One region of the Glaciibacter sp. 2TAF33 genome, then DNA from elsewhere that is predicted to be linked to it. Evidence: predicted binding sites of a transcription regulator. Region 1 holds the regulator's gene; each other region holds the start of a gene.
What was found. Region 1 encodes HspR, which represses chaperone genes until heat shock. Its sites were predicted from a motif close to AAGTTGAGTCNNNNNGACTCAACTT; they were not measured.
Positions count from the first base shown of each region.

Region 1 (9,939 bases):
CGGGTTTCGAAGTTCCCGCATTCATGACGATACGTGTCCTCATTTGTGAGGACAAGAACCCCATAGTGGGGGAGCGTGCGGCTCCGCGGGCGCGCCCTCACAGTCGTGCGGGGCGCGGGCGCGGTGCGGGCGCGGTGCGAGTGGCGAGGGCGGGCACCGGCGCGGTCGCGGCTGAGAAAAGAGAGCGGATGACGGGAATCGAACCCGCGCTATCAGCTTGGGAAGCTGAAGTTCTGCCATTGAACTACATCCGCGCGTGACGGGGTCGCGTACTCTGCGGCATCCGTAACCATGTCATCGTACCAAGACCTCGCCGGTAGGCTGGCATCGTGCTTCTCTCGGATCGCGACATCAAGGCGGAACTCGGCGCGCAGCGAATCGGCCTGGCGCCATATGAACCGGCGATGATCCAGCCGTCGAGCATCGACGTGCGACTGGACCGCTACTTCCGATTGTTCGACAACCACAAGTATCCGTTCATCGACCCGGCCGAAGACCAGCCGGGCCTGACGCGTCTAATCGAGGCCAAGCCCGACGAACCGTTCATACTGCACCCCGGCGAGTTCGTGCTCGGCTCCACCTACGAACTGGTGACGCTGCCCGACGACATCGCCGCGCGGCTGGAGGGCAAGAGCTCACTCGGCCGACTCGGCCTGCTCACCCACTCCACCGCGGGCTTCATCGACCCAGGCTTCTCCGGGCACGTCACGCTGGAGTTGAGCAATGTGGCGACGCTGCCGATCAAGCTCTGGCCGGGCATGAAGATCGGGCAGATGTGCTTCTTCCGCTTGTCGTCGGCGGCCGAGAAACCGTACGGGTCGAGCGAGTACAGCTCGCGCTACCAGGGCCAGCGCGGCCCGACCGCCTCGCGGTCGCACCTGAACTTCCACCGCACGGATGTCACGGCCGAGCCGAGCGCGGACGTCGCCGACGTTCGCACACGCTGAGTCCCTGCCCTCTCCAGGCAGGGCAGGAGCGAGCACGGAAGCGGGCAATCCAACGCCCACCCGTGTCACAACCCGGCAACAAGACGTAGCGCGTAACACGCAGGCAACGTGCGGCCGGTAAAATCGCGGCATGACCGCAGTAGTGACGCCTAGATTCGCCGAGGCGCTTGTCGCGTCCGGGCCGACGCCGGACTATCCCAGCCGGATGAACCGGTTCGGGCAACTCGTCGGGTCCTGGGCGGCCACGGGCTCCCGCCTCGATGAGGCCACCGGCGAGTGGGTCGGGCGTGAATTCACCTGGATCGTGGACTTCATTCTCGACGGACGAGCGGTGCAGGACATCGAAGTCGTCGCGAGCGCCTCGCATCCGTCGGGTTTCAAGACCGTGGCCACCGCGGTGCGCGTCTACGACCCCCACGCCGGGGTGTGGCGGGTCAGCTCCTTCGCGCCGGCGATCGACGAATACTGCCAGTTGATCGCCACACCGTACCGGCACGGGATCCGCCAGGACGGCACCCGGACTGATAGCAAGCTGATCCGGTGGAACTTCACCTCGATCACCGCAGCCAGCTACACCTGGGAGGGCTGGCTCTCCGACGACGAGGGCGCCACCTGGACCCTGGTCGAGCACAATGAGGCCACCCGCATCAGCTGACGAGCGGATGCCGGCTACGCGATTTGATCCTGCTTCGCCTTCACCGGCAACAGGAGCAGCAGGCCGAGCAGCAAAACCAGCATGATGCCCAGAATGCCCCAGTAGGTGGCGCCGAAGATGGTCACGAAGACGGCGAACGCGGTCGGCGCCAGGAAGCTCACGGCGCGCCCGGTTGTGGCGTAGAGGCCGAACACCTCGCCTTCGCGGCCGGCCGGGATCAGCCGGGCCAGGAACGTGCGGCTCGCGGACTGGGCCGGCCCCACAAACAGGCACAGGGCGAGCCCGGCCGTCCAGAACACGAGTTGCCCGCCGTCATGCAGGAAGAAGACGATGAGCGCGCACACCACCAGGCCGACCAACGCGGTCACGATCACCGGTTTCGCCCCGAGGCGGTCGTCGAGCGCTCCGACGCCGATCGTCGCGATCCCGGCGACGACGTTGGCCGCGATGGCGAAGATGATCACGTCCCCGGGTGAAAACCCGAAGACGGATGCCGCGAGCACACCACCGAAGGTGAACACCCCGGCCAGGCCGTCGCGGAAGACTGCGCTCGCAATGAGGAAGTAGACGGTCTGCCTGCTGGTCTTCCACAGCCGCGCGATATCGTGCCCGAGCACGACGTATGACCTGAAGAAGCCCACCCGCTCCCGCCGCGCCGCTGCGGGGAGGCGATACTCCGGCACTTTCAGAAGCACCGGGATGGCGAACAGGCCGAACCAGGCGGCGGCGATCAGCATCGAGACCCGCACTGCGAGTCCGTTGTCACTGGTGACGCCGAAGAGGCCCACCTCGGGCTTGATGAAACCGAAATACACGATCAGGAGCAACACGATGCCGCCGATGTAGCCCATGCCCCAGCCGAAGCCACTGACCTTGCCGATCGTGCGAGGGGTGGACACCTGCGCGAGCATCGCGTTGTAATTGACGCTGGCGAATTCGAAGAAGACATTGCCGGCGGCGACCAGGAACAGGCCGAGCAGCAGGTAGCTGGGGCTGGCCTGCACGAAGAACATGCAGGCGGTGAGGCCGACCACGATGGCGGTGTTCACGCCCAACCAGAACTTGCGCCGCCCGGACGTGTCGGAGCGCTGGCCGGTGATCGGTGCCAGCGCGGCGATCAGGAACCCCGCGATGGCCAACGCCCAGCCGAGTTGGGCGGAGACGACGTCCTTGTCGCCGAAGGACGATCCGGTGATGTACACGGTGAAGACGAACGTCGTCACAACCGCGTTGAACGCAGCGGATCCCCAGTCCCAGAGGCTCCATGCGACGACTCGGCTGCGGGGTACCGTCGCTCCAGCGGAGGCCTCGCCAGGACCGCCGGCATCCGTGCTGTCGCGGTCGGTGATGTGGGTCATGCGATCAGGCTAGTGCCCGGTGGGAAACAAATGGGGAAGGCCGCGGCACGAGGTGCAGCGGCCTTCCGCGCGGGTTCATGCCCGGGCGTCGCCGGCGCGGGCGCGGTTGCGGCTGAGGAGGAACCCCAAGGCGATCATGCCGATGCCGAGGATGAGGTGCAGCCAGTTGTCTGCACTGTTCAGCGGTACGAAGTTGGCCGTCGACTCGGGTCCGATGAAGAGCCCGTACAGCCACAGGACGAGGTAGATCACTCCGCCCCAGATGAGGAAGTTGCGCGCACCCGAGTAGCTGCGCGCCAACGCGACGCCCGCCACTCCGAAAAGCAGGTGGACGATGTTGTGCAGGATGGAGACCTGGAACACTCCCAACAGGAGGGCGTCCGAGTCGTGCCCGGCGAACATCATGGTCCCGTAGTTGCTGGTGATACCCGGGACGAACCCCAAGACGCCGACAACCAGGAAAACAATCCCGACGGTTAGAGCGGCCTTCTGAACGGTGCTGGACGTCATTTTGCCTCTGGCCGAACTCGTGGTGCTCATTGCGTTCTTCCTTTCGCCGTGTCCCTGAGTTGCCCGGCGCCGCGGCGGCGAAATGCCGCCCACTGCGCCCTTTAACCGGAATAGTACGCTCCGGGGCTCGTCAGGGAAATGAGTGGTTTGAGGGGTTGACGGCCGGAAACGCGAGGGCGGGAGTGCTTGCGGGAGGGCTGGCGGTCGCCTGGCGGAGGCGGACCGCGAATCAGACGGCCCACCCACGGACCCAAACTTGAGTCATTCACACTCAACTTTCAGGTGACTCGCTTGACAGTCGTTTCGTTCCGCGTCACACTTGAGTCTGCAACGCTCAAGTCCGTGTGATCGGGCTGGGCACCATTCACTTTGAAGGAGAGCGCACATATGTCACGTGCCGTAGGAATCGACCTCGGAACCACAAACTCGGTGGTGGCCGTCCTCGAAGGTGGAGAACCCACCGTCATCGCGAACGCCGAAGGCCTTCGCACCACGCCGTCCGTCGTCGCATTCACCAAAGACGGCGAAGTCCTCGTCGGTGAGACCGCCAAGCGCCAGGCCGTCACCAACGTCGACCGCACCATTTCGAGCGTCAAGCGTCACATGGGCACCGACTGGAACGTCGCGATCGACAACAAGAAGTACACCCCACAGGAGATCTCTGCCCGGATCCTGGCGAAGCTGAAGCGCGACGCCGAGTCGTACCTGGGTGACACCGTGACGGATGCCGTCGTCACCGTTCCCGCCTACTTCAACGACGCGGAACGCCAGGCCACCAAGGAAGCCGGCGAGATCGCGGGCCTCAACGTGCTGCGCATCATCAACGAGCCGACCGCCGCCGCCCTCGCCTACGGCCTCGACAAGGGCAAGGAAGACGAACTCATCCTGGTCTTCGACCTCGGTGGCGGAACCTTCGACGTGTCCCTGCTCGAAGTGGGCAAGGACGACGATTTCTCCACCATCCAGGTGCGCTCCACCGCCGGCGACAACCGCCTCGGCGGCGACGACTGGGACCAGCGGATCGTCGACCACCTGATCAAGAAGTTCAAGGAGACCACCGGCGTCGACGTCTCCAACGACAAGATCGCCAAGCAGCGCCTCAAGGAAGCCGCCGAGCAGGCCAAGAAGGAACTCTCGAGCTCGATGTCGACGAGCATCCAGCTTCCCTACCTGTCCCTGACCGAGAACGGCCCTGCGAACCTCGACGAGACCCTCACCCGGGCCCAGTTCGAGCAGATGACGCAGGACCTGCTCGACCGGACCAAGAAGCCGTTCCAGGACGTCATCCGTGAGGCCGGCATCAAGGTCGAGGACATCGCGCACGTCGTGCTCGTCGGCGGCTCCACCCGTATGCCCGCCGTCTCCGACCTGGTGAAGCTCGAGACCGGCGGCCAGGAGCCCAACAAGGGCGTCAACCCGGACGAGGTCGTCGCCGTGGGCGCCGCCCTCCAGGCCGGTGTGCTGAAGGGCGAGCGCAAGGACGTCCTGCTCATCGACGTCACCCCGCTGTCGCTCGGCATCGAGACCAAGGGCGGCATCATGACCAAGCTCATCGAGCGCAACACGGCCATCCCGACGAAGCGCAGCGAGACCTTCACCACCGCTGACGACAACCAGCCGTCCGTCGCGATCCAGGTCTTCCAGGGCGAACGTGAGTTCACCCGCGACAACAAGAACCTGGGCACCTTCGAACTGACCGGGATCGCCCCCGCACCGCGTGGGGTTCCGCAGGTCGAGGTCACCTTCGACATCGACGCCAACGGCATCGTGCACGTGTCCGCCAAGGACAAGGGCACCGGCAAGGAACAGTCGATGACCATCACCGGTGGATCCTCGCTGGCCAAGGAAGACATCGAGCGGATGGTGCGCGAGGGCGAAGAGCACGCGGCGGAAGACAAGCGTCGCCGTGAGGCTGCCGAGACCCGCAACACCGCCGAGCAGCTCGCCTACTCGATCGACAAGCTGATCAAGGACAACGCCGACAAGCTCCCCGAGGACGTCAAGAACGACGTGCAGGGCGATGTCGACGCGCTGAAGTCGGCCCTCGCCGGTGACGACGACGCGGCCGTCAAGACCGCGTTCGACAAGCTGAACGAGAGCCAGGGCAAACTGGGCGAGGCCATCTACGCCTCGAGCCAGGCGGATGCCGCGGCAGGCTCGGCCACCGACTCCGGTGCAGAGCAGCCCGCTGACGCCGGCAACTCCGACGAAGACGTTGTCGACGCCGAGGTTGTCGACGACGAAGACCCCTCGACAGGCCCAGGGACCGGGAAGTAGGCGACGATATGACAGACGAGAAGCGCCATGACGGCGAGCCCGTGAACGGCCCGTCGGACGATTCTGTCGACCAGCCGCAGGCGACGTCCGCATCGGACGCCGTCTCGGCACCGGGCGCGGCAGCCCCGGTGGACGGCGCCTCGGCCGGCGAAGCGTCGGCCGACGGGATCGAGGAAGACGAACTGACGGTGCAGGACATCCTGGACGCGGCGGACCGCGAGGTCGCCGAGCCGAGTGACGAGCACCTCGCCGACCTCAAGCGGGTGACGGCGGAGTATGCGAACTACCGCAAGCGCACGGAATCCAACCGCGAAGTCGAGCGTGAACGGGTTGTCGGCAGCGTCGTCAACGGGCTGCTTCCCGTGCTCGACGACCTCGACCGTGCCGAGAAGCACGGTGACCTGGAGGGAGAATCGGCGTTCGCGACGATCGCGGCCAAACTGCGCGCATCCGTTGAGCGTCTCGGGCTGAGCCCGTTCGGGACCGTCGGCGAACCCTTCGACCCCGAGGTCCACGAGGCAATCTTCCAGCAGCCCAGCCCCGAGGCCGATTCCGAAACCGTCGCTGACGTCATCGAGACCGGGTACCGCCTCGGCTCGACGCTTCTCCGGGCGGCAAAGGTCGTGGTTCGGGTACCCAGCGATGGCTAGCCAGGACTGGTTCGATAAGGACTTCTACAAGGTTCTCGGCGTCTCGAAAGACGTCACGCCGGCGGACCTGAAGAAGGTCTATCGAAAACTCGCGCGCAAGTACCACCCCGATTCCAACCCGGGGGACGCTGCCGCGGAAGCGAAGTTCAAGGAGATCAGCGAGGCGCACTCCGTGCTCGCCGACCCCGAACAACGCAAAGAGTACGACGCCATCCGCGCGATGGGCGGTGGAGCACGCTTCACCGCCCCCGGCGGTGGCGGTGGGCAGGCCGGCGGCTTTGAAGACGTCTTCGGCGGAATGTTCGGTGGCGGCGGGCGCCAGCAGAGCTACACCTTCCAACAGGGCGGCTTCGACGACATCCTGGGGGGCATGTTCGGCGGACAGGGCGGCCAGGGGGGCTTCGGCACTTCGAGCGGCGGCTTCCGCGGGTACGGCGGACCGACCCGCGGCCGGGATGTGGTGGCGTCGGCCACGATCGACTTCCTCACCGCCACCAAGGGCGACACCATCACCCTGCAGACGCAGGACGGTCGCCCGATCAAGGTGAAGATCCCGGCCGGCGTCGCCGACGGGCAGAAGATCAAGCTGCGCGGCAAGGGCCAGCCGAGTCCGGACGGCGGCGAGACGGGCGACATCGTTCTCACCGTGTCGGTGCGGCGGCACCCCGTGTTCGAGCGTGACGGGTTGAACCTGCGCGTGAACGTTCCGGTCACCTTCACCGAGGCGACACTCGGGGCGACGATCGAGGTGCCGACCCTCGGCGGCGAACCGGTGAAGTTGCGTGTAGCGCCGGGTACGCCGAGCGGTCGGGTGCTGCGGGTCAAGGGGCGCGGTGTTGTGACTCCGAAGGGCACCGGCGACTTGCTCGCCGAGGTCCAGGTGGCGGTTCCGTCGCACCTGTCGAAGGAGGCCGAGGAGAAGTTGCACGAATTCGAGGCCGCACTGCCGAAGGAGAACCCGCGGAGCGACCTGCTTGCGCGGGCCAGGGGGTAGTCATGGACGAGGATTCGCCGGTGTTCGTCATCTCGATGGCGGCCGAGCTGGCCGGGATGCACCCGCAGACGCTGCGGCAGTACGACCGGCTCGGCCTGGTGCGTCCCGGGCGCACCGCCGGGAAGTCCCGCCGTTACTCGGTTCGCGACGTGTCGCGGCTGCGGGAGGTCGCCCAGCTGAGCGCTGAAGGCGTGAGCCTGGAAGGCATCCGACGTATCCTCGACCTCGAGGACGCGGTGGCTGGCCTCCGCGGCCGGGTCGCGGAGCTCGAGACGGCGCTCGCCGACGAACTGCTCAACCGCCCCGGCCGTCGCGTCTTCGCGGCCGGCTCTGAGGGTGACGTGGTCTCGATGCGGGCCGGCACGCGCATCCGCCGCTCCAACCAGGTCGTCATCTGGCGCCCCCTCGACCACTAACCTTCCTCCGCGAACCCGCAGTTGTTGGGTCTATAACGCCCGGATAACCCCAACGAGTGCGTTTTCGGCGAGCTGGGTGGGGGGAGCGGGTAGCGTGAGCGGGTGAGGGAATTCGACTTTGGGCAGCTGCGACGTCGCCCGGACGTCGAGGCCGAGAACCTGCACGCTGTCGACGCCAGTGACCGGCTCATCCTCGACCAGGCCGGCGACGCCCTCGCTGCAGCCGGCCCCGGGGATGTCGTCGTGCTCGAGGATCACTACGGCGCACTCACCCTCGGCGCCGCCGCGTTGCACGGCGCCCGCGGCATCCGGGTGCACCAGGACGCCCTCTCCGGTGAACGAGCGTTGTCCGCGAACGCAGCGGATGCCGGGCTCACCGGCGTCTACCGGTCGGCGGACCTCGGTCCCGACCTCCTCACCGGTGCGCGGGTGGTGCTCCTGCAGCTTCCGCGCAGCCTGGCCGCCATGGACGAACTGGCCGGCAGCATCGCCGCCTTCGCGTCGCCGGACGTGCGGGTGTTCGCCGGCGGGCGGATCAAGCACATGACCACCGCCATGAACGAGGTCCTCGGCCGGTACTTCGGTGACCTGCAGGTGTCACGCGCCCGGCAGAAGTCGCGGGTGCTGATCGCGTCGAGGCCCCTGACCGCGGCGAACGCCCCCGCAGCGGATGCCGCCTGGCCTCGCCGCCAGTTCCACGACGACCTCGGCCTCTGGGTCTGCGCGCACGGCGCAGCATTCGCCGGAACGACCCTCGATATCGGCACCCGGTATCTGCTGGGATTCCTGGACCGGATGAAGCCGGACGCCGCATCCGCCATCGATCTCGGCTGCGGCACCGGAGTGCTCGCGGCCGCACTCGCCATGCGCCGGCCCGACATCCGGGTGATCGCGACCGACCAGTCGGCTGCGGCGGTTGCCTCGGCCCGGGCGACGCAAGAAGCGAACGGGGTCGCCGATCGGGTCAGCATGCTGCGAGACGACGCCCTCTCCGCGCAGCCCGACGCCTCGGCCGAGTTGATCCTGCTCAACCCGCCCTTCCACATCGGGTCGTCGGTGCACGCCGGGATCGCCCTCAAGCTGTTCGAGGACGCCGCCCGCGTGCTGGGCCCCGATGGGGAGCTGTGGACGGTGTGGAACACGCACCTCGGCTACCGATCCGCGCTCAGCCGTACGGTGGGCCCGACCCGCCAGGTGGGCCGTAACCCGAAGTTCACCGTGACCGTGTCCACCCGCCGCTGACCGGCACCGGCGCGGGCGCGGAACTGCCGGCGTTACCCAATCGTTGCGTTAACTAGGTGACCACAAGCTGCTAGGGTTGCTGCCAAATGCCATCCGCACCGAAGCCGCCGACGACAGCGCGTAATCCTGGCTCCCAAAGCGCCCTGCGCCAGCTCAACCAGCAGCGCATCATTGACGTGCTCCGCGGGACGGGACCGTCCACCCAGGCCGAACTCTCCCGCCACACCGGGCTGTCGACGGCGACCGTGTCGAACATCGTGAAGCTGCTCGTGGCCGCGAAACTGGTGGACGTCGCGCCGACCACGAGTTCTGGACGACGCGCGTCGTCGGTGCGGCTGGCCGACAACGGAGCGATCGCCGTCGGCATCGATTTCGGCCGCCGGCACCTGCGCATCGTCCTGGCCACCGTCGGCTACACGGTCATCGCCGAAGAATTCGTTGAGCTTCCCCTCGGCCACCGGGCGGAGGAGGGCATCGACCGGGCCTCGACCCTGCTGGGCGAGTTGCTGGTGAGAGCCCAGGTGCAGCCCGCCGCGGTGATCGGAATCGGGGTGGGTATCCCGGGTCCGATCGACGGCCGCGACGGTACTGTGGTGCAGGGCGCCATTCTGCCGGAGTGGGTGGGGATCGACCTGCGCAGCCTCGAGGACCGGTTGCATTTCCCGGTGTTGTTCGACAACGATGCCAACCTCGGCGCCCTGGCCGAGGTCACCTGGGGGCCGCACCACCGCGTCAACCAGCTGGTGTTCGTCAAGATCGGCACCGGAATCGGGGCGGGTCTGATCCTCAATGGGCGGGGCTACCGCGGCTTCTTCGGGGTAACCGGGGAGATCGGCCACGGAACGGCCATCGATCACGGCCTGGTCTGCCATTGCGGCAACCGCGGATGC
Region 1 covers NZ_JBFRFS010000005.1:221,688-231,626, reverse strand. The annotation lists tRNA gene AB4Y94_RS06480 (tRNA-Gly) at 184-254, opposite strand; gene dcd (dCTP deaminase) at 330-947, shown strand; gene AB4Y94_RS06470 (hypothetical protein) at 1,078-1,602, shown strand; gene AB4Y94_RS06465 (MFS transporter) at 1,617-2,960, opposite strand; gene AB4Y94_RS06460 (DUF4383 domain-containing protein) at 3,036-3,500, opposite strand; gene dnaK (molecular chaperone DnaK) at 3,858-5,747, shown strand; gene AB4Y94_RS06450 (nucleotide exchange factor GrpE) at 5,756-6,397, shown strand; gene AB4Y94_RS06445 (DnaJ C-terminal domain-containing protein) at 6,390-7,391, shown strand; gene AB4Y94_RS06440 (heat shock protein transcriptional repressor HspR) at 7,394-7,807, shown strand; gene AB4Y94_RS06435 (class I SAM-dependent methyltransferase) at 7,910-9,049, shown strand; gene AB4Y94_RS06430 (ROK family transcriptional regulator) at 9,136-9,939, shown strand, end outside.

Region 2 (9,939 bases), on a different contig from region 1:
CAGGGCGTAGCCGGCCAGGCTGTCGAAGAACACGCGGCCCACGGTCACCAGGACCGTGACCAACGCCGAGTTCAGGGTCCAGAGCGGCAGCGGGACATCCGTGAACAGACGCTCGTAGGCGGTGAAGGTCCAGGTCGTCGGCAGGAGCGAGAGCGGATTGTTGGTGGCGTCGGCGTCGCTCTTGAACGAGGACGCCAGGGAGATGAGGAACGGATAGATGTAGATGACCGCGAGAATGATCAGCATGAGATAGCTGAGCGCGGCTGTGGTGCGAAGGCGCCAGCCGAGGGTGTGCTGGCGCTCACGGACGCGGCTCATGGCGTGCTCCCTGATTTCCCGGTGGTTCGTTCCGCCGCACGGCCGGTGGCGTTGCCCCCGGCGCCTCCCGCCGTGCCGAGCGGGGCGGCGCCGGCGGTCATCAGCCGGGCCAGGTCCTTGTCCACCCGTCCGCTGTCTTTTCGCTCCCGCAGGACGTACCGCTGGAGCGCGGTCAACGCGATGATGATCAGGAACAGCACGAAGGAGATCGCCGCTCCCTGGCCCCAGTTAAGGCCCTTGAACGACGTCTGGTAGGCGAGGAACGCGGGGGTGAGCAACGTCTTGCCCGGGGCCCCACCACCGGTGAGATAGATCTGGTCGAAGACCTGCCAGGTCCCGATCAGACCGAGCGTCAGCACGGTGAACAACGTCGGCTTCAGCATCGGCAGCGTCACCGAGAAGAATTTGCGGAAGGCGCCGGCGCCGTCCATCAGGGCGGCTTCCTCCACCTCGGCGCCGATATTCTGCAACGCGGCCAGGAAGAGCAGCATGAAGGTGCCGGAGGTCGTGAACACCGCGAGCAGGATCAGGGCGCTCATGGCCACGCTCGGCCCGCTCAGCCAATCCCACCAGCTCAGTCCGAGCGGGCCGGCGCCGGCGAGCGCAGCGGGGGCCGAATCCACCCCGAACAGTCCGAGGAAGTTGTGGATCAGCCCGCTCGGGTCGGCGAACCAGGTGGGGCCTTTCGCGCCGAGGGCGGCGATGATCTGGTTGACGGCTCCGGTCGCGCCGAAGAGGAACAGCCAGATCGCGGTGATGGCGATGGAACTGGTCACCGACGGGAAGTAGAAGGCGGTGCGGAAGAATCCGCGGCCGCGGAGCACGCGCCGGTTGACCTGCACGGCCAGGAAGAGAGCGAGGGCTGTCTGCAGTGGAACGACCAGGATCACATAATAGAAATTGTTGCGGATGGACGTGCCGAAGTCTTTCTGCGCCAGGCCGGGATCGGTGAGGACGGCCTGGTAGTTCGTGGTGCCGACGAAGCTCACCTGCGGGTTCAGGGGGGAGCCGAGCCCGCCCCAGTCGCTGAAGCTCACCCAGAGCGCCAGGAAGATCGGGATGACCAGGAAGACGCCGATGATGATCAGTGACGGGGCGGTGAACAGCCAGCCGTAGCGCGCCTCGCCGCGGCGGAGGCTCGGGCGCCTGGGGGCGGAAGCCCGGTTCGATGTATCCGTCATCACAGCACCTCTCCGATTCGCGCGGTCAGGAGTCGAGCGCTGGCCCGGCCGAAACCGGACCAGCGTCGGCTCACTGTTACTTGTTGGCGGCGTCCAGCGCGCTCTGCAGATTGGTCTGGAGAGCGGCAAGAATTGCTTTCGGATCGCCGGTCGCGATGCCCTGCAACTGCGAGTTGAAGTCCGTGATCACCGTGGCCGCCCCGGCAAATGCCACCGGGCTGACCGCATAGTCGTTACCGGTGACGAAGGCCTGGTTCTCCGGGTACGTCGTCGCATAGGTCTTCGCGGCGCTCTCGGTGGAGGGGATGACGCCGAACGCCTTCGAGAACTCCAGCTGCTGTTTGTCACTGGTCAGGAAACTGACCAGGCTCTCCGCAGCAGATGAGGTCGACGACTGGGCGGGAATGCCCCAGCAGTTGCTGAACGTGAAAGTTGACTGGCCGCCCGGGCCGGCCGGCAGTTCGGCTACCGTGTACTTGAGGTCGGGGTAGTCGCCCTTGAGCCCGCTGATCCACGGACCTTCGATGACCATCGCGGCCTTGCCCTTGCCGAGTGCTTCACCGCTCCAGCCGGAGTCGATCTCGGCCGGGAACTTCAGCACGCCATCGCTCACCAGCTTCTGCACCTCCTGCAGGCCGGCCAGGTTCTCCGGCGTGTCTGCGGTGACCTTCTTGCCATCCTTGCTCAGCAGCGACCCGCCCGCCTGGTTCATGAACACGCCGATGCGGGCATATTCCGCGCCGAACGAGAGTCCGGCCGTGGTCGGTGTGGTCAGCTTCTTCGCCGCCGCTTCCAGGCCTGCCCAGTCCTTGGGGATGTCGGCGTCCGTCAGGCCGGCAGCAGTCCACATGTCGGTGTTGATGATCAGTCCGAGGGTGGAGAAGTCCTTGGGCTCGCAGTAGAACGTGTCCTTGTAGGTGAAGGCGTCTTTCAAGGCCGGGTAGAAGTCACCCTTGTTGGCCGCATCCTTGGCGTAGGGCTCCAGGTACTTCTTGCTCGCGTACGTCTGGAACTGGTCCCAGCCCATGTAGAACAGGTCGGGCGGGTTCCCACCGGCGAAACCCTGTCCCAGTTGCTGCACCAGGTCGTTGGCCGCCACCACCTTGGCGCTTGCCTTGTTGTCTTTGGCCCAGGCATCGACGGCGTCGGTGACGGCCTTCGTCTCGGCGTCACCGCTCGAGCCGATCATCACGGTCAGTTTCGCACCCGCGACGTCTCCGCCCCCCGAGCCACCTCCGCTGCCGCCGGACGAACAGGCGGCGAGACCGATCATCAGCCCGCTTGCGGCGAGCATGGCGCCCCAGCGCGCTCCCTTTCGGAGTTTCATGGTCGTTCCTTTCATTTGTGATTGCCGGCCGCACTCTTGGTGACGGTCGCTGTGTCGTCCTCGTAGCGCGCGAGATGCGTGGATCGCCGGGAGACGAGCTTGGGGGTGATCAAACGGTGGCGGGGATCGTCACCGCCACGGTGGATGACGGTGTTTCCGGTGTCGCCCATCAACAGTTCCAGTGCGCCGGCGGCCACCTCGTTGAGCGGTTGTTCCACGCTGGAGAGTCCGACCGCCTGGGCGACCGGAGTGTTGTCGTAGCCGATGATGGGCACGTCGGCGAGACCGGGCCCGGACGCGGCCATCAACGCGCCCAGGGCCAGGGAATCGCTGGCGCAGACCAGCGCGTCGGGCCGAGCGCGCTCGAGCAGACCCGCGACGGCCGTGCGGGCGCTTTCCACGTCGTCCTCGACCGCGACGCTCAGCAGATCGAGGTCCGCGGCGCCCGCGAATTGTTCTGTCATGGCCGTTTCCCACCCACGGCGGCGGTCGTCGCCGGTGCCCGACGGGCTCGGCCAGCCCACATACCCGATTCGGCGGGCACCCCGGGCGGCGAGGTCGGTCGTCGCCTCGTGCAGGCCGGCGAACCCGTCCACGTCCACCCAGAGATGCTGCGGGTCGTTCATGTCGTCGATTCCCCACGGGCGGCCGAACGTCACGAACGGCACGTGATGCTCGATTAGCCATTCCGTGCGCTTGTCTCCGTAGAACGTGGAAGTGAGCACGAACGCGTCGACATCCGCGCCGTCCCGGAGCTTCCGGATCTGCCGGATCTCGCTCTCCGGATCGGTGGCGGTGAAGATCAACACGCGCATTCCACGTTCGTCGGCTTGCTCAGTCAGCGCATGCAGGAAACGGTCCAGCACGGATCCGGAGATCCCGTTGGTCATCGGGTCGAGCCGGATGCCGATCGTCGACGATTTCTGGGTGCGGAGCCGCCGGGCTGACGCGTGGGGACGATACCCCAGCTTCGCGATCGCGGACTCCACCCGTTTGCGAGTGTCCGGTCGAACGATGTCGGGCGAGTTGATCACATTTGACACGGTCTGGCGGGAAACGTGAGCCACCCGGGCCACGTCGTCAACGGTCGGCAACAGTCCCACTGTGGCCTCCTTGCCGCGCCGTGGATCAGGTCTGGAGCTGTGATCGATCAAATATTTGATCGTTCAAATCCTGAGTGTTATGTTACCCAGATAGCCGCGACTGTCAACGGGCCGCGGACACATCACAGAGTCGGGGCGCCGCCAATGTCACTTCCACAGCAGCCGTTACCCTCGCCGCAGCCTCTCGCCCCGGCGCCGGATCTCCAGCCGCTGCTGCACGACAGCCTGGTGCAGCTCAGTGCGCCGTCGCAGGCCTGGTGCGGCGCGAACGGGGAGATGGGGGAGCGGCCGATCCACGGCTACTTCCACTCAGACACCCGTATTCTCTCCGGCTTGGCGCTCCGGGTCGGCGGTGAGAATCCGGAGCACCTGATGCATGCGGCAGTGGATCCTGCCACGTTGCGGTTCGTCGCGCTGGCCCGCGGACTGGACGACGCGTCGGCCGATCCGAAAATCCGAGTGGAGCGGGTCCGGGGCGTCGCACCGGGCGGGATGTCGGAGTCGATCACCCTGTCGTCGGCGCTTTCGGCCGAGGTGCGCACCACCATCTCGCTTCGGCTGCACTTCACTGCCGACGCCATGCAGGCGGTGAAGGCCGGCATGGCGGGCAGCGGCGCGATGCCCATCACGGTTGCGGAGGACACCGTGCACCTGGCCGCTGGATCGTTGACGGCGTCGGTGACGGCGGGCGGCGCATCCGTCGCCCGGTCGGAGACGGGCAGCGTCACGCTGGACTGGCCGGTCACGGTGCCGGAGCACGGCAGCGTGCGGGTGACGTGGGCGCTGACCGTGAGTGACGCCCATGCGGTGGTCGTGGCTGCCGGTGGCAGCCCGGAATGGGCGACGGCGAGCGTGCGGAGCGGGGACTCCCGGCTCGGGTTTTGGGTGGAGCAGGCCCTCGGCGACCTCACGGCCCTGCGGATGGCGCGTTCGGACGCGCCGGCCGAGGTGTTCCTCGCCGCCGGCGCGCCCTGGTTCTTCACGCTTTTCGGGAGGGACTCGATTTGGGCGGCCCGATTCCTGCTGCCACTCGGCACGGAACTGGCCGCTTCGACGCTCCGGGTGCTCGCCGAGCTGCAAGGCACCCGCGACGTGGCGCACACGGCAGAGCAGCCGGGCAAGATCATGCACGAACTTCGGGCCGCTCCGCTGGCCATTCCGGGCGAGAACATCATGCTCCCGCCGCTCTACTACGGCACCGTAGACGCCACGGCGCTCTGGATCACGCTGCTGCACGATGCGTGGCAGTGGGGGATGCCCGACGCGGAGGTCGCGGCGTTGCTTCCCCATCTTGACGCGGCATTGGCCTGGATGCGGGACTTCGGCGACAGCGACGGCGACGGATTCCTGGAGTACGTCGACACCACCGGGCACGGTTTGGCCAACCAGGGCTGGAAGGACTCCGGCGACTCCATCCAGTGGCGCGATGGCCGGCTCGCGACGGGCCCGATCGCGCTGTGCGAGGTGCAGGGGTACGCCTATGAGGCGGCCATCGGCGGCGCCGAGCTGCTCGACCGGTTCGGGCGGGTGGACGCGAAGGGGCGTCCCGCCGGCACCGAGTGGCGCGAGTGGGCCGCCGCGCTCAAGGCTCGGTTTGCGGCTTCGTTCTGGATCGATGACCCGGCCGGGGCCTATCCGGCCATCGCCCTCGACGCGGGCAAGCAGCGGGTCGACACCGTCACGAGCAATATCGGGCACCTCCTCGGCACCGGAATCCTCGATCAGCCCGGATCCCGGCTCGTTGCCGACCGCCTGGTCGGCGCGGCGCTGAATTCGGGATACGGCCTCCGCACCATGTCCACCGACGCCCGCGGGTATTGGCCGCTCAGCTATCACGGCGGGTCGGTCTGGACCCACGACACGGCCATCGCCATCAGCGGTCTCGGACGGTCCGGTTTCGGAGCGGAAGCCGCGGCGCTGATTCGCGGGCTGCTCGCCGCGGCCGAGGGCTTCGACTACCGGATGCCGGAATTGCACTCGGGCGACCCGGCCGATGAATTCGCCGCACCGGTGCCGTACCCGGCTGCGTGCCGGCCGCAGGCCTGGTCGGCCGGCGCGGCCGTGGCGGTACTCGCCACAGCGCTGGGCCTGACGCCGGATCCCCGCAGCGGCACGGTGGCGATCTCCCCGCTGCCGGGACTGGGCACGGTGACCGTTGACGGCCTTCGCTTCGCCGGGCATCCGTTCGGAGTGACAACGGACGCCGAGGGTCATGTGACGGGGACCACCGCGCCGGGCATAGATCCCACCTCGAAAGTGTTGTAGTGTGAAAGGCTGCGCCCGCCTTGGTAACTCCTGCGGCGCAGGTTTGGAAACTCAACAGCGTGTGACAGGACCCACCTTTTCAGGTGTGCATGGGGATGATCGGTTTCGACATTGCCTGCGCAATTGTGAGAAGCGGGTCGAGGATGCAGGGTTATCTCGTAAACGATCCCCGCAAAACAATAAGTGCCAATTCAAAGCGCACTGACTTCGCTCTCGCTGCCTAAGCGAAAGCACTAATGAAGTCCGTCAGACCGGGAATGCTCTCTACCCGGACCCTGGCGCAATTGAGAGAGATTGCTTCTACACTGAGCCGCGGGGTGTAGAGGGACTCAAACGAAGGCTGGGCTCGTCGGATTAGATGCCAGTGGCAAATTCCGGAGCCGAGTAGAACGATTTCACTGGATACACCCGTAGAAGGCACATGACCACAGCAGTGGACGGGGGTTCAATTCCCCCCATCTCCACATCGGTCCTGTCACGCGTTGTTGTCGCGAAAAGGCCGCCCGGTTGGGCGGCCCTTTTTGTGCACGTGGATGCCCGAACGGCCGGTCAGGCGTCAACCAGCCACACGTCGGATCCGAAGATCTCGTAGTGGATGCGTTTGGCCGGGACTCCTGATTTCAGAGCCTGCGACCGGATCTTTCGCATGAACGGCAGCGGCCCGCACAGGTACACCGACGCATCGGCCGGGAGTGTGACGTCGTCGAGGTTCATGAACCCTTCGTGCGCGCCGTCCGTGGGAGTCTCGAGCCACAACTCCAGCTCAGCCGCGTCCAGCACCTCAACGTCACGGCGCATCTGGTCACGCAAGGCCCACCGTTCAACGCTGCTCTCGGCGTGCAGAACCAGGACCTCCCGTTTGGAGTCGGTCTCCACTAGGGACCGGAGAATGGATGCGCTCGGCGTGCAGCCGATTCCCGCAGAGGCCAGGACGAGCGGATGGTCGCCGGAGTCCAGGGTGACGTCCCCGCACGGGTGGGACAGCATCACGACATCGCCGATTTCCACTGTGCGGTGTAACGCGGGGGAGACCTCGCCGTCGGCATCGAGCTTGGTGGTGAATACGCGCACCGTTGGGTCGCCGCCAGAGGAAAGCGAGTACTGCCGCACCTGGTCGATTCGGTCTGGCATGCGCACCTTCACGCTGACGTACTGGCCGGGCCGGGATGGCGTCGGGGTGGCGTCGTCTGCGGGTTCCAGGGTGAATGTCATAGCCTCGCTCCCCGCTTTCACCTTTCCGACCACGGTCCAGGGGGTCCACGGCTGACCGTTGGAGGCGGCAGAGTACAGGCCCTGCTCGATCTTGATCAGGGAATGCGCCATCAGCCAATAGACCTCGGTCCAGGCAGCCCCGATCTCTGGCGTGATGACGTCGTCGAGTTCTTCGGCGATCGCGTCGAAGAGGTGCCGATACACGATGTCATATTGGTCGGGGCGGATGCCGAGCGAAACGTGCCGGTGTGCGATTCGTGCCAGGAGTGCCTCGGGCGTGCTGTCCGGGTTCTCCACCATGTGGCGGGCGAAACCGGCGATGCTTCCGGCAAGGGCCTGTTGCTGGGAACCGTTCTTCTGGTTGGAACGGCTGAACAAGCCGTCAAGGAACTCAGGGTGGGCGGCGAACATCCGCTCGTAGAAATTCCTGGCAATGGCCGGCATGCGTTCCGTCAGGAGCGGCAGGGTTGCCGAGATGAGTGAAGATGACTGAGCTGAGAGCATGCGTTTCTCCTATTTCTGCACCGGGAACTGCGCAGCGTTGTCGCGAATACCCGGGCTCACCGGGGTATTTCTACGACGTGTAGAAGAAGCGTAACACTCCCGCGTTCTTCTCTTTCACCCGTTCGCCCGTGGCTCGGACGCGAAGGTGGGATATCGACATACACTGTGGACGTGACGCCCCCCACGCCAGCGAATGTGCGCCGCCTTGAGCTTCTGCTTCATAAGCCGTGGTTCGGGTGGTATCCACGACCGACCGTCGTTTTCGGCGGGCGGGGTCACCCCGCGCAGTGGGGAACCGGTACCTGGCAGGCGCCGGTCGATGAACCGACGACCGTGCGGGTGTTCCTCTTCAACCGGCTGTGGACGTTCGGCGTCGCTGAGTACAGCGTGGAGGTTTCCGACCGGGCGGCTCCGATCACGCTCGAGTACTCGGCGCCCTCGCTGCCCTTCCTGCGCGGACGACTCCGCATCATCGGCTCGTAACCGGGTGTCCCGCTCCTCCGCATCTGTTTGTGTTCGACATCCGGGAATGGATCTCGCCCCTCCGCGTTAAGTTGAGTCAGTGGCACTCAAGTTTCACCAGGAGGACGCATGCCAACATTCTTCGGCCCCGACGATTCGGGGAACGGATCGTTCGACGAGTTCATCGCGCGGTACCTGCACGGCCAGCACTCCGCGCGGTCTGCCCGCCCGATCGACCTCACCCGGCTGCTGAGCCGGCGTACCCAGGAGGTGCTCGCCCGGGCCGCTCGGTTCGCCGTCGAGCACGGCCACACCGATGTCGATGCCCTGCACATCCTCCGGGTGATGGTCGACCAGGCACCCATCGTTGATCCGGTGCGGAACGCCGGGGCAGACCCGGCAGCGATCATCACGGCCGCCGACCTCCGGCTGCCGGAAAACTCGTCGCCGACCGAGGACAGCGCCCCGGCGCTGACGCCCTCCGCACAGCGCGCCCTGCTCGACGCTCACCAGGTGGCTCGTGCATTCGGCTCCACCTACATCGACCCCGAGCACCTGTTCTTCGCGCTGGTCCTCAACCAGGATTCTCCCGCCGGTCAGGTACTGATGACGGCCGGGATCACCCCGGCGTCGCTCCAGGCCGGTGCGGTGAAGGCCGCACAGGGCCAGAACGGCCAGGCCGGTCCGGACGGGACGGCTGGCGAAGGCGGGCAGGCGGCATCCGCTGACGGCGCCGCAACCGCCACCCCGATGCTCGACACCTACGGGATCGACCTCACCCAGCGCGCCCGCGAGGGCAAGCTCGACCCGGTGATCGGCCGGGCCGAGGTGATCGAGCAGACCATCGAGATCCTGTCGCGGCGCACCAAGAACAACCCGGTGCTGATCGGCGAGGCCGGGGTCGGCAAGACCGCGATCGTCGACGGACTGGCGCAGGCCATCGTCGACGGCCAGGTGCCGCAGCAGCTCCGGGGCAAGCGTGTGATCGCCCTCGACCTGCCAGCCATGGTCTCCGGCACCCGCTTCCGCGGTGACTTCGAAGAGCGCCTGACCACCACGATGGACGAGATCAGCGCACACGCCGGCGAACTCATCGTCTTCATCGACGAACTGCACACCGTGGTGGGCGCCGGGGGCGGCGGCGAGGGTGGAATGGACGCCGGCAACATCCTGAAGCCCCGCCTGGCGCGCGGGGAGCTGCACGTGATCGGCGCCACGACGCTGAAGGAATACCGCCGGGTCGAGAAGGACCCGGCGCTTGAGCGGCGGTTCCAGCCGGTCACGGTGGGGGAGCCCGGCATCGAGGATGCCGTGCTGATCCTTGCCGGGCTGCAGGGCCGTTACGAGGAGCACCACGGCGTGACCTACACGGACGCGGCCATTCGCAGTGCGGTCGAGATGTCGGCGCGGTATGTCCCCGACCGTTTCCTGCCGGACAAGGCGATCGACCTGATCGACCAGGCCGGGGCGCGCCTGAGGTTGAAGCTCGGTGTGCTGGCCGGCCTGGACGACACCGAGGCCGAGCTCGACGCCCTGCGCGGGCAGCTGGCCTCCCTTGAGGCATCCA
Region 2 covers NZ_JBFRFS010000018.1:14,320-24,258, forward strand. The annotation lists gene AB4Y94_RS16440 (carbohydrate ABC transporter permease) at 1-318, opposite strand, end outside; gene AB4Y94_RS16445 (carbohydrate ABC transporter permease) at 315-1,499, opposite strand; gene AB4Y94_RS16450 (sugar ABC transporter substrate-binding protein) at 1,576-2,826, opposite strand; gene AB4Y94_RS16455 (LacI family DNA-binding transcriptional regulator) at 2,838-3,929, opposite strand; gene AB4Y94_RS16460 (glycogen debranching N-terminal domain-containing protein) at 4,074-6,194, shown strand; RNA gene ssrA (transfer-messenger RNA) at 6,286-6,661, shown strand; gene AB4Y94_RS16470 (globin domain-containing protein) at 6,744-7,910, opposite strand; gene AB4Y94_RS16475 (hypothetical protein) at 8,082-8,393, shown strand; gene AB4Y94_RS16480 (ATP-dependent Clp protease ATP-binding subunit) at 8,502-9,939, shown strand, end outside.
Region 2: the regulator HspR is predicted to act here: its motif matches at 8,462-8,486, upstream of AB4Y94_RS16480 (ATP-dependent Clp protease ATP-binding subunit).

Region 3 (9,939 bases), on a different contig from region 1:
TCTGGGGCGGCTTCACCGCTGCCCGAATGATCACGCACGATGCGTTCGACCGCCGGCCGAGTGGTCTCACCGTGCTCAACATCGCGCACGAACTGGTGACGTTGCTGATCATGGCCCTGATCATCGGCCTGTTCGGGATCAGCGCACTCTGACCTCGCCGCGTCGCACCCCTCGCTCGCGACACCTGCAATACGACGCCCCTCGGAGTACACAGCAAAGCGACGTACACTGAAGCAAGCGCCTCTCACCTTCGGCCAGCTGACCAGCCCTCAGCGCCGAAAGCACAAGCAGCGCGGGCGTCCGCGAAAGCGGACGCACTCACCGGGGTCCGACGTGGTTACCTCACGAACAGGTGACCCGATTTCCCGAGGAGGATCATGGCAATAATCGATCGATCGAACGCATCAGGCGAACTCCGTCCCGAATCCATCGCCGGCGCCCCGCAGACGGCGGACGGCGAGGCGTACGACCCGACCGGTGACCGGCAGGCGGATGCCTCCATCACCCTGGACACCGCCGCGATGCCGCTCCTGTCGTTGAGCCGCGAACCGGAGCTCGTCCTGGTCACCCCGGATGCCCGCACTCGCCGCTTCGACCGCGACGACGTCGTCGTGCGTAAAGGCGAGATCGCGCTGATCAACGGTCACTTCACGCCGCAGGAGTCCATGATCAAGGACCTGCTGGCGGTGCGAGGCGCCCTGGAACGTGCCGACATAGACTTCCTCCTGGTCCGCGGCGACGGCGGCCGGCCGGTCATCGCGGTCGACCGGAAGGGCCGCAAGAAGCTCTCCAAAGTCCTGGCCGAAGCGTTCGCGAATGAGCCGTTCTACCTGCGCCCCCTCGATCTAGCCACCGGCAAGCCCGGCCAGCCGGCCCTCCTCGCCGACGGTGGCCTGCAGTTGCACCGGAAGGCATCCGTTTTCCGGGTCTACCGGCCCCGGATCGAACCGATCGGCCGGCTGCGCTATGGCGCGGAGACGGCGTTCCAACTGGAGCTCTGGCGTTTCGGCGACGAGGAGATCATCGCCCCCGTCGTCAACGCGCTCATGCGCACCCGGCTGCCGCGTTCGGAGGCCCGTGAAACCTCGGTCGAGCTCTACGGCCACTCCTGGCGCACACTGCAGAACATGTTCGACGACCTGGCCAGCGACATCAGCTTCGACATCGACCTCGTGTTCTCCTGGGTCGACGGGTCGTCCACCGACTTCCAGCGCGAGCGCGCCAAGCGCATGGAGGCCTACGTCGTGGGCGAGGGCGACGAGTCGGAGGCGCGGTTCCGTCAGATCGACGAACTCAAATACGCGCTGCGCAGCGTGTACCTGTTCGCGCCGTGGGTGCGGCGGATTTTCATCGCCACCGACTCGCCGGCCCCGGCCTGGCTGGCCGACCACCCGCGGGTCACGCTGATGCGGAGCGCCGACTTCTTCACCGACACCAGCGCTCTGCCGACGCACAATTCGCACGCCGTCGAAAGCCAGCTGCACCACATCCCGGGACTGGCCGAGCACTTCCTGTATTCCAACGACGACATGTTCTTCGGGCGTCCCGTTGGACCTGAGCTGTTCTTCTCGCCGGGCGGCGTGACGAAATTCATCGAGGCATCCACTCGCATCGGGCTGGGCGAGAACGACCCGTCGCGGAGCGGTTTCGAGAACGCGGCCCGGGTGAACCGGGCCCTGCTGCGGCAGCGGTTCGGGAAGGTCACCACCCGTCACCTCGAGCACACCGCGGCTCCGCTGCGGAAGAGTGTGCTCCAGGAGATGGAGCGTGAGTTCCCCGAGGACTTCGCCCGCACCGCGGCGAGCCGCTTCCGCTCCGCGACCGACATCTCGGTCACGAACTCGTTCTACCACTACTACGCGCTGATGACCGGCCGAGCGGTCGCCCAGACCCAGGCGCGCTCGATGTACGTCGAAACCACCCTGCGGGTGGCGCTGCGGCAGATGAAACGGCTCGGCAAGCGTCGTGACCAGGACATGTTCTGCCTCAACGACGGCAGCTTCCCCGAGATCTCCGACGACGTGCGCCGCACCGCGGTCACCGAGTTCCTCGAGCGATACTTCCCGTTCCCGGCGCCGTGGGAGCACGAGTTCCAGGACCAGCGCAACCAAGCCCTGGCCGAACGCCAATTCGCCAGGCAGGCGTCGATCTCGGGTTCGGTCAGTGCAGAACTCGGATCGGGCGGGTCATGGGTGGCTCCCGGTATGCCGGAAGCGTACCCGCCGGCCTGATTTGCGTGCCCGCGGCCGCGAGGCGGCGCTGGCTCTCATCCGGATCGATGTAGTCGAGCGCCGGGTAGGAGCCGAGCGGCACCACGGAGTGCAGCACCGTGTCAGGGTAGACGTGCACGAGGTTGAATGCGCGGGCGCCGTCACGGCCGCGGGTGCCGCCGACCGGCACGTTCAGGTCCTGGGTGTAGCAGGTCGCCGAGGCGACCGACACGGGAATCCCGGCGAATGTCGCGGTCGACGAGTAGTGCAGGTGCCCGGCGATGATGCTGCGCACATCGGTGCCGCGCAGGACCTGGGCCAGTTGAGCCTGGTCGCGCAACTCAACGGATGCCGCCAGGTCAAGCACGCTCGGCACCGGCGGGTGGTGCATGGCGAGGATGGTCCCATCCGGGGCCGGCACGGCCAGTTCGCTCGCCAGCCAGTCCAGTTGTTCCGGACTGACCTCGCCATGGTGGTGGCCGGGTACGGAAGAGTCCAGCGTGATGACGCGCAAGCCGTTGATGTCCTGCACGTCGTCGATGGGGTTCGTCGTCGGCAACTCGTCGAGCAGGTTCGCGCGGAACGCCGCCCGGTCGTCGTGGTTGCCCATCACCCAGATCACCTGGGCGCCCAGCCTCTCCGCGGCCGGCTCGACGATCTCGCGCAAGCGGTCGTAGGCGCCCGGCTCACCACGGTCCGCGAGGTCGCCGGTGAAGACGATGGCCTCGGGGCGCCCGCCGGAGGCTTCGAGCTCGTCGAACAATTCGGCGAGGTGCCTGGTGCTGTCCACGGCACCGTACAGCCGGTTTTCACCAGCGAGGAGGTGCGTGTCACTGAGGTGGAGAAGGAAATGGTCCGGCCGGGGATACTCGGCCGTTCGGTTGCTCACGGAGCTTCCATTCGTTGGTAAGTACGCACTCTGCGGCGCGCGCACTAACGGTACTAACCATTATTCGATCATGCCTTTATGAACATTGAGTGTACGCCACGCCCCACTACGGGGGCTGGCAGGTGTCGAGCCTGCCGCGACGCATCGCGGCAGGCTCGCTGGCGGCACCCGGTCTACTTCGTGATCTGGTGCTCGCCCTCCTTCACCGTCACCGTGTTCGCTTCAGCGCTTGAGGTGACCTCGATCTTGCGCGGCTTGGCCTTCTCGGTCACCGGGATCGAGACGCTGAGCACGCCGTTGTCGTAGCTCGCGGCGATCTTCTCGATGTCGATTCCCTGGCCCAGGTTCAGCTGGCGCAGGAACGACCCGGCCTGGCGTTCCCGGGTGAGCCACTTCACACCCTCATGGTTCGCGAGGGTGCGCTCGGCACGGATGGTCAGCAGCTGGCCGTCCACATCGATGTCGACGGAACCCGGGTCGATGCCGGGGAGGTCTGCGCTCAGGATGTAGACGTCGCCCTCTCGGTAGAGATCCATCGGCATCAGGCGGGGCCCACGCGAGTCCATCAACGCGCCGGCGATGCGGTCGAGGTCACGGAACGGGTCGAAATTCATGGCCATTGTTGTACTCGCTTTCTTCGGGCCGACCGGCCCGACTCGCACTCGTTTAGAGAGTTGAGTCGAGGTGACTCAACTGTGATTAATTTAGCACTCGTCGATCGAGAGTGCCAAGTATGCTTGCACAACACACCGTTAGCCCTGAGCGAACACCAGAGCCGGGTCCTCGCTGGCCCCGCCCGCGACCGGCACGACCTGGAAAACTGGAGGAGCGGCATCCGCTCGCACCTGTCTAGGCTGGGCGCATGGCACGCTACGTTCGCTTCGACAAGTTCGGTGGCACCGAGGTTCTGCGCGTCGTCGACGATGAGCCGATCCAGGCCGGTCCGGGTGAGGTCCGGGTACGGGTGCACAGTGCCGGCCTGAACATCGTCGACTGGAAGATCATGAACGGCGGCCCGGCTGCCGCGCGGTACAACGCCACACCGCCATGCGGGAACGGGAACGACTTCGCCGGGGTGGTGGACCAGGTGGGCAACGGCGTCACAGGCATCGACGCCGGCGATCGGGTGTTCGGCGGCAAGCGGATGTGCGCGCAGGCCGACTTCGTGGTGACGGACCCCGACACGCTCCTCCGGATGCCGGACGCACTCGATTTCGACACCGCAGGATGCCTCGACATCGCCGGGCGCACGGCATGGGCCAGCGTGCACTCGCTGGGACTCGGCAGTCACGACACTGTGCTGGTGAGCGCGGCGGCCGGCGGCGTCGGCGTGCTCGCTGCCCAGCTGGCGCTCCGCACCGGCGCCCGGGTCATCGGCACGGCGAGCCCGGCCAACCACGAATTCCTGCGCAGCATCGGGGTGATCCCGGTGGAATACGGCGAGGGCCTCGTCGACCGGCTTCGGAAGGTCGCGCCGCGCCTCACCGCGGCACTCGACAACCACGGTCCGGCGACGATCGACGCCGCCCTGAAACTGGGCGTGCCAGGGAACCGGATCAACACCATCGCCGCCCGCGGCCACAAAGAGGACGCCGGGATCACCAACATCGGCGGTGCGGACGCGACCTCAGGCGACCTGGGCGTCGTTGCCGCGTTGGTCGCCTCTGGCGAGATCGTGCTCCCGATCGACACCGTGTATCCGCTGGAGCGCGTGCGAGACGCGTACGGCCACCTTGCTCGTGGACATCTTCGCGGGAAGATAGTTCTCGCCCTGGTCTGAAACAACCCCTTGCGATCGACGCGAATCGGCGTAGATTAACGATCAACACCGGATGCGAATCCGATGAGAAGGGCCCGGGAGCCGATGAAGCTGCCGGGTCCTTCGCTATGTCGGGAGGGTCTCCCAGCAGCCTGTGCGAAGGTGGAAGGGTGCGTGCCCACCCGATGATCCGTCCTCTTGTCTTCCTCCTGGCCGCATCCGCTTCGGTCGCGGTGTTCATCGTGCTCTACCTGTTCTTTGTTCGCACGCACGACGGACAGCTCGTGGACCAGCTCGCGTACGACGGCGCCGAGTTCGGCCGGCGCAGCGTGGCGCCCTTTGCGCAGCAGTTGCTCGACGCCCTGCCGACGGTGTCCGGCGTCATCGGAGTCGTGCTGACCATCGTCGTCGCGCTCGTCCGCCGCAACTGGCTGGGACTCCTGATCGCTTTCGGAGCCGCGGGCGCGGCGGCGGCGACCACCCAGCTGCTGAAATATGTGATCCTCAGCCGTCCCGACTTCGGCGTCGAGGGCTATGCAGGCAACTCATTCCCGTCCGGGCATACAACGGTCGCGGCCGCGTCGGCGCTCGCGGTGTTCCTCGTCTCGAGCCCCCGATCACGACCGACTGTCGCGGCCTGGGGGACAGCGTTCACCGTCCTGGCCGGAGTCTCGACGCTGGCCAACCAGTGGCACCGCCCCAGCGATGTGGTCGCGGCGCTGCTGGTGGTGGCCTTCTGGGGCTGCGCCGGCGGCCTCGCCTTGAGCCTGTTCGGCCGACAGGCTGCGGGCGCCGCGCCCCGTCGCACGGGCGTCGTCCGGTGGTGGATCGCCGTGCCCTTCCTCTTGGTCTCCCTGGTGGCATTCCTGATCACCTTCCAGAGCGCCTCCACCGCGAACGATTCGCCGAACACAGTGATCGCCTACGTCGGCGGCGCGACGGCGATCATCGCGTCGGGATTCACCCTGGCCCTGCTGGCGACCCGCACCTTTTCGCGGCTGCCATAACCGCCGTCACTGTCCGTGCGATGCGCCGACGCGGCATCCGTCGTTGCGCCTGCACGTTGAATGAGAATAGGTGTTGTCAGACGAGGGTGCGTGCAACACTGGCCCTATGGCCGTCACGTTGCGAGCGCTCCAGACCGTAGTTCCTCCGACAATTCTGATCCAGGACCAGGTGCGCGACGTGTTCGCCGCCCAGCCAGACCTCAGTCGCCTCGCCCAGCGACTGGTCTCCACGTCGTTCAACATGTCCGGCATCGAGAAGCGTCATACGGTGATCGAGGAACTGACCCTCGATGCCGACGGCGCCCACCCGCAGTTCTTTGATCCGGTGAGCCGGCTGCTGCTCATACCGAGCACTCGGGTGCGGAACGAGTTGTACATCGTCGAGGCGACGAAGCTGTTCGTCGAAGCCGGGCGTCGGGCCCTCGCCGCCTGCCCGGGCGTTGACGCGGCGGACATCACCCACGTGGTGACGGTGTCCTGCACCGGTTTCTACGCTCCCGGGCCGGACTACATGCTGGTGCGGGAGCTCGGGCTGAACCCCTCGACGCAGCGCTACCACCTCGGATTCATGGGCTGCTACGCGTCGATGCCGGCGCTCCGCATGGCCAAGCAGTTCGTCGAGGGCGACCCGAACGCGGTCGTCCTCATCGTTAGCGCAGAGTTGTGCTCACTGCACCTGCGCACCTCCAGCGACCCGGACACCATCGTTGCGTCGTCGCTGTTCGCCGACGGGGCGGCCGCTGGGATTGTGAGCGGCCGCGCGCTGGCGCCGGGCGAGACAGCGCTGAGCCTGGATCACTTCGAGACCGTGATCACCCCGGTCGGCGAGGGCGACATGGCCTGGAAGATCGGCGATGAAGGCTTCGAGATGGTGCTGAGCAGCTACGTTCCGCACATCATCGACGACCACATCGAAGGGGCCCTGGCCCCGTTGTTGGCCCGTGACCGCCAACTGTGCGAGCTGCTCGACCGGGACGGAACCCTGCCGGCGTCGCGACACGCGCCGCCGGAGCCGGGGGAGGAGCCGGGACTGGGGTCAGGGCTGGAGCCAGGGTCGGAGTCAGACCCGGTGTCGCTGCCGGTGTCAGTGGGTGCGGATACCGTGAGCGGTGATGGACCGAATGACGGAACACTCACCGGGTCCCTCGCGGCGGACGCGGGGGCATCCGTTGCCCTGCTCGCGAAGCCCCTGAACGTGGCGATCGAGCATTGGGCGATTCACCCGGGCGGGCGCAGCATCCTCGACAAGACCGAGGCGAAGCTGCGGCTGAGCGAAGAGCAATTGCTGCCCTCGCGGGAGACGCTGCGGCAGTACGGCAACATGTCCAGTGCCACCGTGCTGTTCGTGCTCAAGGCGATACTCGACGGGACGGCGACCGAAGCCGACCAGCGCGTCTGTGCGATGGCCTTCGGACCGGGCCTGACGGTCGAGACCGCGCTGATGACCGTCACCGCCGGGTAGGACCGCATGGTGCGCGCCGCTGCGCGGCCGGAGGTGTGGCGGCCGCTGGCGTCGGGCTCGCTGGTGTCGCGTGACGCCATGCTCACCGAAAGCATGGACAGCCCGGATTGCGACCCGGAGCTGTTGCGCCGCACCTACGCGCAATTCCGCTTCGTGAATCCGTTCGTGTCGGGCTGGCGGGCCATCTACCGTCGGGATATCCGGGCGCGGCTGTCGACGACACGGCCGTCCACCCTGCTCGATGTCGGCTCCGGCGGCGGTGACGTGTCCCGGGCGCTGGCCCGCTGGGCGGCCCGCGACGGCCTGCGCCTCACGGTGATCGGCATCGATCCGGATGCCAGGGCCCACGAGTACGCGACCAGTGGGCCGCCGATGCGTGGCCTGTCGTTTCGTCGGGCGTTCAGCTCGGAGCTCGTCGCCGAGGGAGCACGCTTCGACTTCGTGGTGTCGAATCACGTCCTGCATCACCTCACCGCCGCCGACCTTGGCGGCCTGCTCTTCGATTCGGAACGCCTGTGCGCGCAGGGGGGTCGGGCGCTGCACGCCGACATCGCCCGCAGTCGTTTCGCCTACCTCGGGTTCGCGCTCGTAACCTGGCCGTTCTTCCATCGCTCCTACATCCGCGCAGACGGGCTCTCGTCCATCCGCCGGAGCTACACGGTTGCCGAACTGCGGGCGGCAGCACCCCGAGGGTGGCAGGTGACCCCCGGGTTGCCGTCGCGGCTGGTGCTGCGCTGGTCGGCGGTGACGTCGGCAGCGACTTCGGCAGCGACGTCGGCAGCGACGTCGGCAGCGACTGCGGTGGCTACGGCGGCGCCATCAGCCGCGACGTCGGCGGCGGCAGACTCGGCGCGGGATGCTTGACGTCGCGATCGTCGGGGGCGGCCCGGTGGGCATGTTCCTCGGCTGCCTCCTCGCGACCCGGGGCCTGGACGTGCGCGTGTTCGAGCAGCGCACCGAGCCGTCGATGCGCTCGCGGGCCATCGGCATCCACCCGCCGTCGCTGGCTGCCCTGGACCAGATCGGTGTCGCGGAGCAATTGCTGGGGCGGGCAGTGCAGATCCGCGACGGTGAAGTCTGGTGCGACGGCCACCGCATGGGCCGTCTTTCCTTCGAGAAGGCGGCCCCGCGGTTCCCGTTCGTCGTCGCCCTGCCGCAATTCGTGACCGAGGCCTTGCTTGTGGAGCGGTTCGAGGAGCTGGTGCCCGACGGACTTCGCCGCGGGGTCGCCGTGACGCACGTGAGGGAGCTCGACGGCGGGGCGGAGCTCGTCACCGCGGATGGTGGAACCATCGAGGCACGTTTCGTGGTGGCCGCGGATGGCGCGCGAAGTGTGATTCGCCAGGCGGTCGGCATCCGGTGGCGCCAGCTCGGGCGCCGGGAAACATACCTCATGGCCGACTTCCCCGATGTCGCCGGGCTCGTCGATCCCGCCCCCGGCCCCGCCCGCGCAGGGACTGGGGTCGCCGCTGCCGCTGCCGCTGCCGCTGCCGCTGCCGCTGCCGCTGCCGCTGCCGCTGCCGCTGCCGACGCCGACTCGGCCGGACGCCCAGCCGCGGCCACCCGGTCCGAATCCGTTCCGGCGGACCCCGCCTCCGGCGCGAAGACTGGAGTCACCGACCCCGCTGCCGGCGCCGACTCGGCCAGACGCCCAGCCGCGCCCACCCGGTCCGGATCCGTTCCGGCGGACCCCACCCCCGGCGCGAAGCGGGTCACCACCGCGGTCCTGTACTTCGAACGCGGCGGGGTAGTCGAGTCGTTTCCGCTTCCCTCCGGTCGCCGCCGGTGGGTGGCCATGACCGACGAGCTGCTGACGGAGGCGGGCCCGGACGACCTGGCCGACATCATCCGTGCGCGCACTGGCATCGACCTGCCGCCGTCCGTCGACGTGCCCAGCCCGTTCGTGGTGCAGCAGCGGCTGGCGGAGCGGATGGTGGCGGGACGGGTCGCCCTCATCGGCGATGCCGCACATGAGATCAGCCCGATCGGCGGCCAGGGAATGAACCTCGGCTGGCTTGATGCCGTCGCCCTGGCTCCGGCGCTGGCCGCAGCGCTGGCCGACCCGACCGTGGCAGACTCCGCGCTCGGTGAGTTCGAGCGGCGGCGACGGCGAGCCGCATGGATGGCCTCCCGGCAGGCTGCGTTCAACATGACGATGGGCCGGCCGTACCGAGGCGGGAGGCTGCGGGCCCGCAACGGACTCGTGCGTACCCTCGCCCTACCGCCCACCCGGTCTGTGCTCGCCCGAGCCTTCACCATGCGCTGGCTGTAGGGTCCAGGCGGACCACGGGAACCGGCTCTCGCCGACCGCCCGTGGCCAGGAGCGACGGGGCCGGGAGCTACGGTGGCCAAGTCAGGAGATTCTTGAGCGGCGACGCCCGGTGCCCGCCCCGAAGGCCTCATCTGTGCCGGTCGTCGCCCCGACACTCCGTAAATCCCCTGAGCTGGCCCCGGAGTGCTGCGCATAACTCCTGCTATTGGGGTCGGCCCGAGCCCGCCTTCCGCCATTTGCCGCGGAATTGGGCCGGGCAGCCGAGCAAAGAGCAGGAGTTATGCGTCGCGGTGGGGGTATCCCTCACGCAGCCGTGTGGATCGGTCAACGAGATCGGTGC
Region 3 covers NZ_JBFRFS010000006.1:154,098-164,036, reverse strand. The annotation lists gene AB4Y94_RS07915 (DUF1761 domain-containing protein) at 1-152, shown strand, start outside; gene AB4Y94_RS07910 (stealth family protein) at 522-2,231, shown strand; gene AB4Y94_RS07905 (phosphodiesterase) at 2,161-3,099, opposite strand; gene AB4Y94_RS07900 (Hsp20/alpha crystallin family protein) at 3,273-3,719, opposite strand; gene AB4Y94_RS07895 (NADP-dependent oxidoreductase) at 3,962-4,879, shown strand; gene AB4Y94_RS07890 (phosphatase PAP2 family protein) at 5,044-5,865, shown strand; gene AB4Y94_RS07885 (type III polyketide synthase) at 5,972-7,327, shown strand; gene AB4Y94_RS07880 (class I SAM-dependent methyltransferase) at 7,337-8,191, shown strand; gene AB4Y94_RS07875 (FAD-dependent monooxygenase) at 8,184-9,599, shown strand.
Region 3: the regulator HspR is predicted to act here: its motif matches at 3,771-3,795, upstream of AB4Y94_RS07900 (Hsp20/alpha crystallin family protein).